Regions from separate parts of the Alkalibaculum bacchi genome, predicted to be linked through region 1. Evidence: riboswitches for the same ligand, from Rfam matches in the RefSeq annotation. Region 1 holds a riboswitch; each other region holds the start of a gene.
The links. Region 1 has a riboswitch for cyclic di-GMP ahead of DES36_RS06070 (Flp family type IVb pilin). Riboswitches for the same ligand answer to the same signal wherever they lie in the genome.
Positions count from the first base shown of each region.

Region 1 (4,588 bases):
TCTTTCCTCTCCAATAATCCCTAGTATAAATACTCTTATAAATTCCATCTGCTATCTCTCCTTGTAGGTGCCAAAATTTTCAGAACTGTAGGACTTAAAATCTATCTTTTTCGTATCAGAAGGATTTCTAAGGGTAAAGTTCATCGTTCCATTGGATAAGGCATAGACTAAAACCTCGGCTTGCTCTGGTTTCACTAATAGGGTAAGAGTAGATGGAAGATCTGTTTGAGATGCTGGGTCTCGTTGTTTTGCATTGCCTACTGCAAGAACTTCAATATTTTGAAGCTGAGTGTATGTAGTGGTTACCTTAGCAATATCTTTGTTGCTATAGGTTACTAGAATATCGATTTTGTCCCCAACATTGACAAAGCCAGCTACTCCGACCACCTCATCTGTTGGAATGGAGATCGCCCTCATATCGTCTGGTATTCGATAAGCTAAATCTGCATCGGATTGACCTAGAGCTACTTTATTGGATAAAATTTGCTCTCCTTTTACGATTTCCATTGTTGAAATGCCTCCAATGATTTTACTGATAGATTTATTGGCATCTGGGTGTACGGCATCTGCAGGCATGGATTGAGATACCAACATCTCCTCTGTAATCTTTACATTAGCTGGAATAGTATTCGCCGCCACAATAACCTCTGTATAACCTCCCCCATCTACTGCAATAGCTCCAGATTTTTTCATATAAGTACTTAGTCCAAAGACTGTGGCTAGGCCTAAGATGATTGCAAGGATCAGTATTTTTTTATTAGCTCTCATAAATTTGCTCCTTTCTGTAGTACTAATAACTTACATTTTTTACTCTAATCTCATAACGGCTTGGGCGGTTAGAGATACCTCTTCTTTATTATTAAAAAACAGCCCTACGATGGGTTCAATCTCAGCTTCAGCAATAACAGTTGTCGTATCTGACGAAAAGGTAGTGTTTACACCAATTATTGTCAAACTTGATGCTACTGAAGCATTGATTACAGCCTCTTTTGCATCGTCAACAACTGCGCCCTTGTCATGATATATAGCAGCTACCCTAGCGCCTTCTCTTGCTGCGTTAGTAAGGGTAATCTTACCATTGAGTATCCAGCCAAATTCGATCATGCCTAGGATTAATGCCAATAATATAGGTAAAACCAGTGCAAATTCTACTAATGCTTGGCCTTTATCGCTCTTTCCTAACTTTAATAGACGACTCATCTTGCATTCATCCTCTCTACATGTGGCAAATCTTATGTTAAAAGGACAAAAAATCCTTATATATTCCGCTTAAAGTAAATAATGCACCAAGTGCAATGGCTACGCCATAGGGTACATATAATTTTTCATCATGGATTTGATGCTTTTCTAAAAGGAGATTCTTATGTATTTGATCTAATTTTTCACTTTTAAAACTAAGTGAAAGAGCTTGCATTATAGGTATTGTAAAAAATAAGAAGTATTTTTTTAAAAAACAAAATAATTTCTTTTGATAAATCAGGTAAACAAAAACTACAAGCAATCCAGAAATGGCAGAAAACAAAGTAGCAACTACTACAAATCTCCACCCCATAAGAGAACCAATCGCTCCCATTAGTTTTACATCTCCTGCACCCATAGCACCGGATGCAAAGGGGATGAAGAATAAAACCATCCCTGTAAAAAAGCCTGCAATACTAAAAACCAATCCTTCAAAGCCATTAAAAATTGTATTTAAAACAATTCCCATGAGAATAGCTGGAAAGGTTAAAGCATTGGGAATTCTCTTTTCTTTGATATCGTAAAATGTAGCAATAAGGGCTACCATAACTAATACGACTTTTACTATTAAAATGTCCATGTATGCTCCTAATCGTTTCATATAGTAGAAATGCTCTCTCTATTGGAGAGAACATTTCTTAAAATAAAAAAAATATTATGATTGTTCTGTTTAAGCTGTTTTTTTAGTTAACGCAGTTTTAATCTCTTCAAGTCTAGCCTTAACATTTGTCCCAATATCTGTTAAAGCTACGATTGCTATCACAGCGATGAGTCCAAGAATTAACGCATACTCCACCAAACCTTGTCCTTCTTCTTCTACAAATAATCTTTTTAATAAATTCATCTTTCTTCCTCCTTTTAAAATATGTATGCTACTACCTAATCCCCATAAAGTATTTTATTGCTTTATGTTCATTTATTATAAAATAGTGTGTTTATGTAGCATAAAAACACTATTTTGTAATCCTTAATTTAATCAATTTCTACTTCTTTATTCTGTATATTTTAATATTTGAAAGGATTTACAACTATTACGATAATTTAATCATTGTTCAATTATAATTAACGCGCGCCAAGACCCTCTTCGTATAAAAAATATATACCCATCGGCTTTTTTATCAAGCACATGAAACAGTAAATTTTTACATAAAAGCCCATACTCATCAGCTTATTTACTAGAAAGTTGACACAAAAAAAGCTGCCAAACTAATTTGGCAGCTGAACCATCCTAGTTATGTATTATAACCGTAGACTTCGTGCTTTGCGTCCTTACCTTTCGATAAGTTTGCCTTTTCAATAGATCCTTTTTATGCTGTTGTCCTATGTAATTCTGTAGGTTTGAATTTTTATATAAGCGAAAACGAATGTTACGTTCACATAGCTATTATACAATATTCGTCTATTTAATCAAATGATTTTGATAGTTTATCTCTTAGTATAATATAATTTATTTAATAAATATTAATTTTTCCCTCATTATACTTTCATTCGATTAATTGTGAACCACTACCATTAGGTCCTACATAATCTGTAGGATAATCGGGTAGATTAGGATATCCTACGTCATCATTTCCAAGATCATAGGTTTTAACAGAGGTTAATTTGAGAATTTTATCATCATAATAGTCAAACGTACATTTTACAAGAACTAAGCTTTTTAAAGACACATAGTCTGATTTATTTATTAAATCATTAATGTTTTTTTGACTTCCATTTTGTAAGATAACTTTCTCTGTATCAAAAGCTTTTGGTGATAAACTAAAAATATAAACATATGGAGTTGGAGTCAGGGTAGACTTGTGAGTGTTGTAATAATTTTCAATTGCTTTCTTCTTATTTGCAACCTTACCATTTTTAACCTGTAGTCCATCTTCTATGTGAAGCTGAAAGTAAGTGTTATTAGGAACTCCTTCATTTATGACATCAAAATTCTCTATACTCTGGAAATATCCCGAACTAACTTTATCCCAAACCTCTACCTGTGTTCCTATCTCTAAAAAGCTCTCATGAAAGTTAATAAAAGGTAACCCTTCACCTTCCCATACATATTGTTTTTCAGCTATTGCACTAGCAGAAACTTCCGTTTCTGTAAAACCTAAAATTCTAGCAAAGTAATGAGGAACAGTCTTTGTACATTCAACTTCAACTTTAGATTTATCATCCGTTAGATTTGCATCTGTATCATGTGCTCCATTTAATGCACCATAATTCTCCGCAGTAATTATAGCAGTATTTGCTGGCAAATCCTGCGCCCCCGCTAAAGCCGCCGCATCTGCAGCCTTTTGCATATTTGCTTTCTCTACATACAATATGCCCACATCTACTACTAAAGCAGCAATCCCCATTAGAACAACGATTGCTAGTACCACCATTATTAGGGCTTGACCATCTTCATTCTTGTGGATTTTTGCCCTTTGCTTTTTCATGCTCATGTCTCCTCTGCCTACTACTATAGAAGCCTTAGTTATTTTTCCTTACTGATTGATAGCTACTATTATGAAAAAAGATAATAATAAATGTAGCAATGTATTTAGAAATATCTGCAAATAGTATCTTAATATTATTTTGTTTTATTTAGTATATAATATCGATTCAAAAAATCAAGAATAATTTATAAATTTATTTTTAATTTTATAAATTCATGCAACTTTAACAAGTACAACGATAAGCAGTATACTGTTCATGAATTACATACCTATTCACTTATATATTTAAAGAAGTTAATAAAAATCCATCTATCTATGAGAACTTATGAAGCCCATAAACTCACTAAACGTTTAGATTATTTAGTCCATCACTTTAAGGAAGTACCAAACTTCATTAAATTTGTTTTTAAAAATATAAAAATATATCACAATTATAGTTTAGATATGTTAACTTAAAAACAAGTTTTAAAATTATAATGTTTGACTTTAAAACGAATTTAATATTATCAATAATTATTTCAATTTCTTATCCGACTAACTATAAGAGTATCCTAAATGCGATATTATGTCTATGTATTCTTGACTTTATAATCAAAACCTTGAATTTACATGAAATTAAAATTATTTCAATATAAAAATACAATTTATGTTTTTTCAATACATTCCATAATTTGCATATATTATATTTAGATATGGTAAAGATTATTTTTATTATAAATTTATTATTGATTATAGTTGGTTTCTGTAATATCATTATGGAGGTATATGGTAATAATTAATTAACAATCTACTCTCTGTAAATCTATGTAGATTGTATACGATATTCAATTATTTATTTATGCCATAGACTTATTTAAGTTAATTTAAAAACACAAAGGGGGAAGTATGTATGGAATTTACCTTTGATCTTGAAAAGAACAAAG
Region 1 covers NZ_QNRX01000006.1:119,512-124,099, forward strand. The annotation lists gene DES36_RS06050 (CpaE/TadZ family protein) at 1-48, opposite strand, end outside; gene cpaB (Flp pilus assembly protein CpaB) at 52-768, opposite strand; gene DES36_RS06060 (TadE/TadG family type IV pilus assembly protein) at 808-1,200, opposite strand; gene DES36_RS06065 (A24 family peptidase) at 1,238-1,819, opposite strand; gene DES36_RS06070 (Flp family type IVb pilin) at 1,910-2,083, opposite strand; cyclic di-GMP riboswitch class I at 2,450-2,539, opposite strand; gene DES36_RS06075 (pilus assembly protein TadG-related protein) at 2,724-3,665, opposite strand.

Region 2 (4,588 bases), on a different contig from region 1:
TCCTAAGGGTCTTAAAGGAAAACAAATACCCTATTTGGTTCGGATTTTGGCTATTGCAGATAGCTTTGATGCAATGACATCAAGCAGACCTTATCAAACTCGAAAAAGCCATGAAGAAGCCTTTAAAGAATTGAGAAGGTGCAAAGGAACTCAGTTTGATCCAGAATTAGTGGAAGTATTTATCAGAGCATTGCAAAAAACACCTAATCATTAGATTAAGTGTTTTTTTAGCAAGAGCCTTTAGCTAACTGCTTAAGCCATCCACACAGCAATGCGGTGTATTAGTAATAGTAGAAAGATAGTGGCCAATATGTTTTGCCGACCACCATAAAATTATTGCAGCTCACTTGCTGCTGTTTGTCCAGCGATGCGACCGAATACGATGATATCGGCTACTGCATTACCACCTATACGATTTCCTCCGTGAACTCCACCAGTGACTTCACCAGCTGCGTACAATCCTTTGATAGCTTGCCCCTCTGTATTGATAATATGAGCTTTTGTATCAATTTTTACGCCACCCATTGTGTGGTGAATACCAGGCGTTACTTCTAATGCGTAGTATGGACCCTCCTCAAGGGTTTGAGTTAGATGGGCTCTTTCAAATTCTTCGTCTTTACCAGCCTTAACATAAGCTGTATAGGTTTTTAAGGTGTTTTCAAGAGTTGCTTCGTCAATTTTTAAAGTTTTTGCTAAATCTTTGATGGTTTCTCCTTGCACAGCATAGTCATCTTCAATATATCCAGCTAAAGAAGCGTTTTCTTCTCGCATTGCTTCATTAACAATCAGATAGGCAATTCCGTTCTTTTGTTTCAAAATATTAGCTGAAACCACATCTCGTGTAAGGAGTTCATCAGTAAATCGCTTTCCATCAAGATTTACTAATATCGCTCCATCACCTCTTAAGCCCTCTGTGAACAAGTATCCTGTTTCTGGATCTGTAGTAGGATGGATTTGAATTTCTTCAATATCTGTTAAATCGGCTCCTACTTCTTGTGCCATAACGATTCCATCGCCTGTTGCGCCCTTATGATTTGTAGTTGAGAAGCCTTTTAAATCAGGGCGGTATTTTTCTACCATTTGACTATTAGCGCCAAAACCTCCAGTTGCAAGGATTACTGCTTTTGCATTGATATTAAACGAGTTTCCACTTTTGTCTGTAGCTTGTATTCCAGCAACTGCGCCATCTTTTTCGATGATTTTTTCTGCTGTTGTTTCTAACATAATCTCTACATTTTGTTCTTCTAATTTTTTAGATAAAACCTGTACAACTACTGGTCCTACAGGAGAACCGTCTTCAGGAGTATGGATTCTTGGATTTGTAGCTCCTCCTGATAAAGTAACTCGTTTTAAATCAGCTCCTAAATCATTTAACCATTCCACTGCATCAGGAGCATTGTCTACTAAAGTTCTAAGGAGCTCTGGGTTGTTCTTGTCTTTTCCACCTTTCATAGTATCATCATAGAAGGTTTGTTTGGTGTCTTTGATTCCGGCAGCTTCTTGATAAGGTGTCTCTGCTGCATTCATACCACCAGTTGCGTAATTTGTATTGCCACCAATAATAGGCATTTTTTCAACGATAACCACGGATTTTCCTGCGTTCGCTGCTTCTACAGCAGCGCTCATTCCAGCTCCACCAGCTCCCACGATTACTACATCTACGTCCATGTCTTTTTGAACTTCTTCACTTGATTCACCTGCATTAGGATCTTGCAATGCTTTCATATCTGCGCCTGATTTTTCAAGGGCTGCAGTAATGGCCGCAATCATGCCTGTACTAGATTCCGTTGCACCGCTAAGGGTGTCAATCGCCAGGCTTTGGCTTGAAAGTACGCTTTCAATTACTTTCTCTTTTGCGCTACCACCAATGCTTTCTGTTTCATGTGGAGCGTCGATTTTGATTTCGGTAATTTCATCTGCTGTAACGGTAACCTTTGCGGTAATAGTACCCCCGTGACCTTCTCCTGTTCCTTCATAAGTACCAGCAGTAAATTTTCCTTTTTTATCTGCACCTTGACATCCAAAGAACGTGGTTGCCAGAATTGCAATAAATAGTAGATAGCTGATAAATTTTAAGTTTTTTTTCATATAATCCTCCTGTTTTTTGTGATGTTGTTATAAAGTAATGAAAAATTCCTGTTAATAAATACAAGCTTTTTTATAGAGCCTCGTGGAATTTTTATATTATTTGTCAATTCAGGATAAATTATGTATGAAAACAGCTATCAGGGGTGGAGTATTCCTTAAGATATAATTATTCCAAAATTCGACATAATATTGCAAAATATTACAATATTATTGATTGACAACTCGTTAAATAAATATTACCATTAAGTAGAAAGTAAATAATGATAAAGGCAAACCTATTGAAAAATAGGGACGCAAAGCATGAAATCTAAAGTCTATAGGTTAATTTATGGTTTGCTTTGAGTATTTCTCTTGTGCCAGATATTGAAATACTTAAGTACATACCATTAGATGACTAATATATATTTTTGCTAAAAGACCAAGATGGTTCGGCCGCCAAAATTATGATCGCTTATATTTTGGTGGCTTTTTTTATTCCAAAACAAAGTAGAAGTTTGTTAAAGAATAAATATAGATTATGCCTATAGCAAAATATATCCTACAAAACGGTATGCTCTTCGTGATGAATATAAGAACTTAAAATAATAAACGAAAAGAGGAAACTTATTATGATAGATTTTCACTGCGATATCTTATTTCCAGAAAGCTCTACACCTGAAAACCTCAAAAAGACAATAGAGCTTGCTAAGGCTGCGAGTAAAGTTGGATTTACAAAACTCGTTGCCGCTCCTAGGTTTACATATCAAAAGGATTTTGTTTCTACATATGATTATGATTTAAAAAGGTGTGAATATTTAAACAGCCTCCTCAGAGAAAATAATGTAAATGTACAGATCTTTTTAGGCAGTGAAATCGATTTTTCATCAGAAGTAATCGATTGTTTAAAGAGAAAAGAAATTGCTACTATTAATGATACCCAGTACATATTAGTGCGATTCTATGAAAACTGCAGTTTTTATACTATGATTGACAGTGTGTTTAAATTGCAGATGGCAGGATATAGGGTAATTTTAAGTCAAATAGAAAAGTATCATTTTATAATAGAAGATCCTGATATTGCAAGAGAGCTTGCTGTGAGGGATATCTTATTTCAAATGGATGTAAGAAGCATAGAAGGGCATCACGGTAGTACAATCAAAAAGACAGCAAAAGCATTACTTAAATCTAATAGAATACATATCTTAGGAACTCATGCGAGTAAGCCTGATGATTACAGCCAGGCGAGAAGTAGTCTTAGTAAAATACAAAAGATAGTAGGTAAGGAAAGTTATCAAGAGATTACAACAAATGTGGAATCAATACTCACGAATAAGCTTATTGTTCCATCCGATTTTACAGGAGTCAAAAAATCAAGAAGGCGTGTGTTTAGCCTCAGATGAAAATATGGTCAGAAGGACAGAGCAAGAAGGTGCTGATAGTACTTTCTTGCTCTGTTTTTTATTTAATTGGGTTGAAAAACCAGCTACTGCTTAATAATTGTTCTACTATTGTTCGCCTTAACAGGAATGTGATATAGTATATAATAAATTTTGAAAATAAATGCAGATATATTTAGAGGGATAAATACTTTATGAAAAAGAAAATCGAATTATAGTTTACTTGATTAATAAAAATATGATACAGTTTGACAGATAATAATGTATCATAAAAAGTCTTAAGCAGAAAATACATAAGAAGGAATTGATTCTATGAGTCCAGAAAGAAAATCGACATCCATTCGAAAAGCGACCACTATCAACTTTTTTGGAAAATACACGAATATATTCGTGCAGTTAATATACAGCGCAATTTTAGCTAGAATACTATCTCCAGAAGATTTTGGTGTTGTGGCAGTTGTAACGGTATTTACGACCTTCTTTTCTCTGATCGCAAATATAGGTATTGGACCAGCTATTATTCAGTACCGAAATATAGATGAAGAGGATATTAATCATATATTCTCCTTGACGGTTTATATTGGCTTAGGTATTGGGATTTTGTTTGCTCTTTTTTCTATCCCAATCTCGATTTTTTATGATGATAGTGTGTACATTCCTATAGGGGCTTTGTTAGCCATATCTTTGTTTTTTAACACTGTAAATATTGTGCCGAATTCACTTCTTTTAAAAGCACAAAGGTTTAAATTAGTGAATTTACGATTGGTTTTAGTGTCTGTTTTATCAGCGATACCTACAATTATACTAGCTCTTATAGGATTTAAATATTATGCTATAGTCATTCATTCCATATTGGTTTCTTTTATTACTTTTCTATGGAATTTTAGCACGGTAAAACTTAAGTTTGTCTTAAAAATCAATACCGATAGCTATAAAAAGATTAGAGAATTTTCATCTTATCAATTTGCCTTTAGTTTAGTGAATTACTTTTCGAGAAATTTAGACAATTTGTTAATCGGAAAATTTATTGGCAGCTCCGCCCTTGGGTTTTACGATAAGTCTTATCGATTAATGCTTTACCCTGTGCAGAATTTGACTCATGTTATTACACCTGTACTTCATCC
Region 2 covers NZ_QNRX01000024.1:25,311-29,898, reverse strand. The annotation lists gene DES36_RS13500 (diguanylate cyclase) at 1-214, shown strand, start outside; gene DES36_RS13495 (flavocytochrome c) at 334-2,088, opposite strand; cyclic di-GMP riboswitch class I at 2,347-2,432, shown strand; gene DES36_RS13490 (CpsB/CapC family capsule biosynthesis tyrosine phosphatase) at 2,697-3,467, shown strand; gene DES36_RS13485 (lipopolysaccharide biosynthesis protein) at 3,777-4,588, shown strand, end outside.
Region 2: linked by a shared signal. The riboswitch ahead of DES36_RS13490 (CpsB/CapC family capsule biosynthesis tyrosine phosphatase) and the one ahead of DES36_RS06070 (Flp family type IVb pilin) in region 1 are both predicted to bind cyclic di-GMP.

Region 3 (4,588 bases), on a different contig from region 1:
GGACAGCAAAGGTGAAGAAAGTGGTTTTGGCGTACGATTAAATGATTACATTAATTCCTATATTACATCTGATAAAGGGATTATCAAAGGCAAGACAGAAAGTTTAGAAAAGACCTTAGAAGATTTAAACGATCAAATCGACCGATTTAACCTCCGAATGGAAAAGAAACAAGCCCAATACATAAAGATGTTCACCGCCTTAGACGTAGCCATGATGGAAGCAGAGAGCCAGATGAGCTGGTTGGTGGGGCAGATTGATGCGATGAATGTGAGTAAGAAATAAGGTGGTAAGGTGGTCAGCAAAACCGTCTTAGCCACCAGTGGTAGCTTAATGGAGGAACGATGAGGGCGCCGTTCCCTATGCATTTAGATGCAGGAGGTAAGAAGTTGGAAGTGGGAGGCTAGGGTCAAGCTTTGGGGTCAAAGATCCTTCGTCGCTTGCGCTCCTCAGGATGACAAAGCAGTAGCTTAGATCTAAGGGGTGCAGAGACTTGTGTAATCACCGAAGCTAACTACCTCAGTCATCTTGAGCGTAGCGAAGGATCTTACACAATCTCGCCTAGGGGCGAGTTCCACTTTCCGCTTTTTTCGACTAACAACTCTGATTAGCTAGAGCACTAATTACTTTCAGAAACCTCATATATCAAATAACCGCATAAAGGAGAAAAAAATGAACCACGCTTATGCAAACAATGTATATAAAAATAATCAAATCACGACGGCACCTAAGAAAAAACTGTTGATTATGTTATATGATGGTGCTATAAAAAATTGTAAGTTAGCGGAGATGGCTTTAGAGAGTAAGGACTATGAAACGGTTAATACAAACCTAAAGAAAGCTCAAGATATAATAAATGAGTTTATGGTTACCTTAAATTTTGAAACAGGTGGAGACATTGCCAAGAATTTATACCAGCTTTATGAGTATATGAATTTTAAACTCGTCCGTGCTAATATTGACAAAAATCCAGAGGGTATTATTGAAGTGAAAAATTACCTGCAAGAGTTGAGAGACACATGGGCGCAGATTTAGAAAATTTACTTGACCGAAGGAATGAAATTCTAAAAAAGGTGATCGCAAACATTCAATCTTGGGACGGAGAAATAGAAACAGGTATAGGGTTGATTGAGGAGAATAAAATCGAATTTGATCAAGTCATAAAGATTACGGAAGCTGTCAAAGAAGAACAAGGCTCCTATGCAGAAGACGAAGTTTATCGCACAAATATTAATATTCTTTCTACAGCACAAAGAGAATTAATGGAATCCTTACAAAAGAAAAAGGCAAATTTGGTAGGAGCTATGAAACAAGTGAAAAAACGAAATAATGTAGTAGATAGTTATATATCTGTCAGTAAAAGAGCTATATTTATAGATAAGGATATTTAAGTATACGTAAAGTTTAAGGTATAAAATAAATTTGATTTCCAACATTCTAACACACAAACGTAGTTGTCATTAAAAGACGATTAAGGTAGAACGATAAATTAAATCTTATTCAAGTTAAATAAAACCAAAGCGCAAAGAAAATCCATGTAAAATCCATGTATTTTTTGCGCTTTTTGTTGTTAGATGTAAAAATTTGTGATAATATGTCATATAAAGATAATATGTACTATAATGGCAAACTTATCGAAAGGTAAGGACGCAAAGCTATAGGGCCTTCGCAAGATGGCAGCCAGTTGCTATATTTTTTTTGTCAATTTTTAGTAATATTGTAAAAGGTCTACTTTATTTTAAAATAGTCAACTTAACCTATATGTTTAATAGGGAGAATAAGAAAGCTTAAAAATAGAACTTACTAATAGACGACTAAACTTTTAAGTTTAGAATAATTTGTACTAAATTATTAACGATTGCTAACCAAAGTGGAACAGCTATTAAACAACTGTACAAGAATCGTTAGACTATTGTATAAAATGGGTATTAGAAACTGTATAAAAGGGGTTTTACAATGAGTAATTTTAGTTATGATTTGATCAAAAAAGGATTAGATATGTCCTCTTTACGTCAAAGAACCGTATCTAGCAATATTGCAAATATCAACACACCTGATTACAAAGTGAATAAAGTTCAATTTGAAGACTTACTAAAGACAGCCATAGATGAAAATGCAGTGACTTTAGAAAAATCTCATCCTAATCACTTTGGCATTGGGGAAGTAGAAGATATAGAACCTATTGTAAAAAAAAGAGAATCTACTTCTCTAAACGACAATGGAAACAATGTAGATGTCGATTTAGAAATGACCGAATTAGCAGCTAATGAATTGTATTACAATACATTAGTCTCTCAGTTGAATTCTAGGCTCGCTAATTTGAACTATGTAATTAATAAATAAGGTGGTCAGGTGGTAAGGTGGTCAGGTGGTAAGCAAAACCTTATAGCCACCACTGGTGGCTGATGTGAAGATCCTTCGCTGCGCTCTAGGATGACCGGGGAGTTGGTTAGAGGCGATTCTTCGTATCTCTAAGTGCCGAAGGCCCAAGCTCTTGTCTCAGTCATTCTGAGCACCCAAGCTCTTGCCTCAGTCATTCTGAGCACCCAAGCTCCTTGCTCATTCATTCTGAGCGCCCTAGCTCCTGCCCCAGTCATCCTGAGCGTAGCGAAGGATCTTTGAAGACTAGCTATTAGAGAACAAACAATATACTAAGACATTTTTAAAATGTTTTTAAAGTGAGGTTAGTTTAATATGTCAGTGTTTAACTCCATGCAAATTAACGCAAGTGGATTAGCTCTTGAAAGATTAAAGATGGATACGATTTCTACAAATATTGCCAATGTAAACACTACTCGAACAGAAGAGGGTGGGCCTTATTTGCGTAAAGACGTAGTCTTTGAAGAGAAATTAAGAACTGAAATCAGCAAGGTTACAGGACGTATGGAAAAAAAGAGCGCTGGTGTTAGAGTGGTTGGCATTGCTCAAGATGAGGAAAATCTCGAAATGGTTTACAATCCATCTCATCCTGATGCCAATGAAGAAGGATATGTTATGATGCCAAATGTAAATATGGTAGATGAAATGATTCATTTAATCAGCACACAGAGAGCATACGAAGCAAATGTAACTGCCTTAAATACCAGCAAGAGCATACTAAAAAAGGCCTTGGAAATTTCTAAAGGGTGATTTCAGGTTAGTGGAAAGTGGAAAGCTGAAAGTGGAAGAAAAATAAGCTGAGACAGGGGAGGGAACGGTGCCTCACCGTTCTATCACTAAGCCACCACCGGTGGCAAAAATGCTTTTCCTTACCACCTTACCACCTTACCACCTTAAAGCTTACCACCTTAAAAACAATAGAATTGAGGAAACGTAAATGAACATATTGTCTTTATACAATAGTATTCTAGCTAATACAAACCAAATAAGTTATGAGTCATTAGCAAGTGCCAATATACCTACAGTCAATAAAACAGATTCTACCATTTTACCGAGTGAAAACTCTTCTGTTGAAGGAATTTCTTCCTTTAAAGATATTATTAGCAATGAAATTGAAAAATTAAATAATACCCAGGTAAAGGCTGATAAATTAACACAAGATTTCATTACTGGTGAAGTTGAAGATTTGCATAGTGTTATGATAGCAACAGAAGAAGCCCGAATTGCCTTAGAGCTTGCCGTTCAAGTTCGCAATAAATGCGTGGAAGCGTATAAAGAAATCAACAACATGCAATTATAGTTGACTTGTAAAGGAGTTATTTTAATACGATGGAAAGATTTGTGGCAGTTTTAGATGGAGCAAAGAGTGGTTGGAACAAGATTGACAAGAGGAAAAAAGTCTTAATGATTACTTTTTTAGTAAGTATTCTTGCCTTTGTTTCTATCTATACCTATTTTACACAAAGAACAGAATACGTTACTTTATTTAGTGATTTAGAACTTAGTGATGCAGGAAATATCGTAAGTGATCTAGAAACGAAGAAAATGAAGTATAAATTAGAAAATGGCGGTAGTGATATCCTCATTGACAAAAAACAAGTAGATGAATACCGTTTGCAATTGGCAATGAATGCAATGATGCCTGAAAATTCCACCGGTTTTGAGATCTTTGATGATACGGGCTTAATGGCCACAGAAGAAGATCGAGAGATCATGTATCAAAGGGCTCTAACAGGAGAACTACAGCGTTCAATTATGTCCTTAGAGGCTATAAAGTCTGCAAAAGTGCACTTAGTGATGCCTGAAAAGAGCATATTTGAAAAAGAGGATAAAGAGGCTAGTGCATCTGTTATAGTAGATGTAAAACCCAATCAAAAAGTCACAAACGACATGGTCAAAGGCATTGCCTCATTGGTTTCTGGGGCAGTAGACAATTTGCCTGAAAAAAACATTCAAGTAATTGATTCAAAGGGCAATCTCCTCAGCGCATTTTTACAAGAAGATACTGAATTAAATGCAACAGATATTGCATCTGGCTATCAAGAAATAAAAAAACAATTTGAATCAGAGCTTGAATCCAATCTAGATGATTTGTTGGGCAGTGCTTATGGCAAGGATAAAATAAAAATATCCGTCTATGCAGATTTAGACTTTGATTCAGAAGAAAGCACAATAATCACATATCAAGAGCCTGTTCTTCGAAGCGAGCAA
Region 3 covers NZ_QNRX01000001.1:162,162-166,749, reverse strand. The annotation lists gene fliD (flagellar filament capping protein FliD) at 1-283, shown strand, start outside; gene fliS (flagellar export chaperone FliS) at 671-1,033, shown strand; gene DES36_RS00815 (hypothetical protein) at 1,018-1,389, shown strand; cyclic di-GMP riboswitch class I at 1,613-1,690, shown strand; gene flgB (flagellar basal body rod protein FlgB) at 1,955-2,341, shown strand; gene flgC (flagellar basal body rod protein FlgC) at 2,693-3,127, shown strand; gene fliE (flagellar hook-basal body complex protein FliE) at 3,315-3,677, shown strand; gene fliF (flagellar basal-body MS-ring/collar protein FliF) at 3,707-4,588, shown strand, end outside.
Region 3: linked by a shared signal. The riboswitch ahead of flgB (flagellar basal body rod protein FlgB) and the one ahead of DES36_RS06070 (Flp family type IVb pilin) in region 1 are both predicted to bind cyclic di-GMP.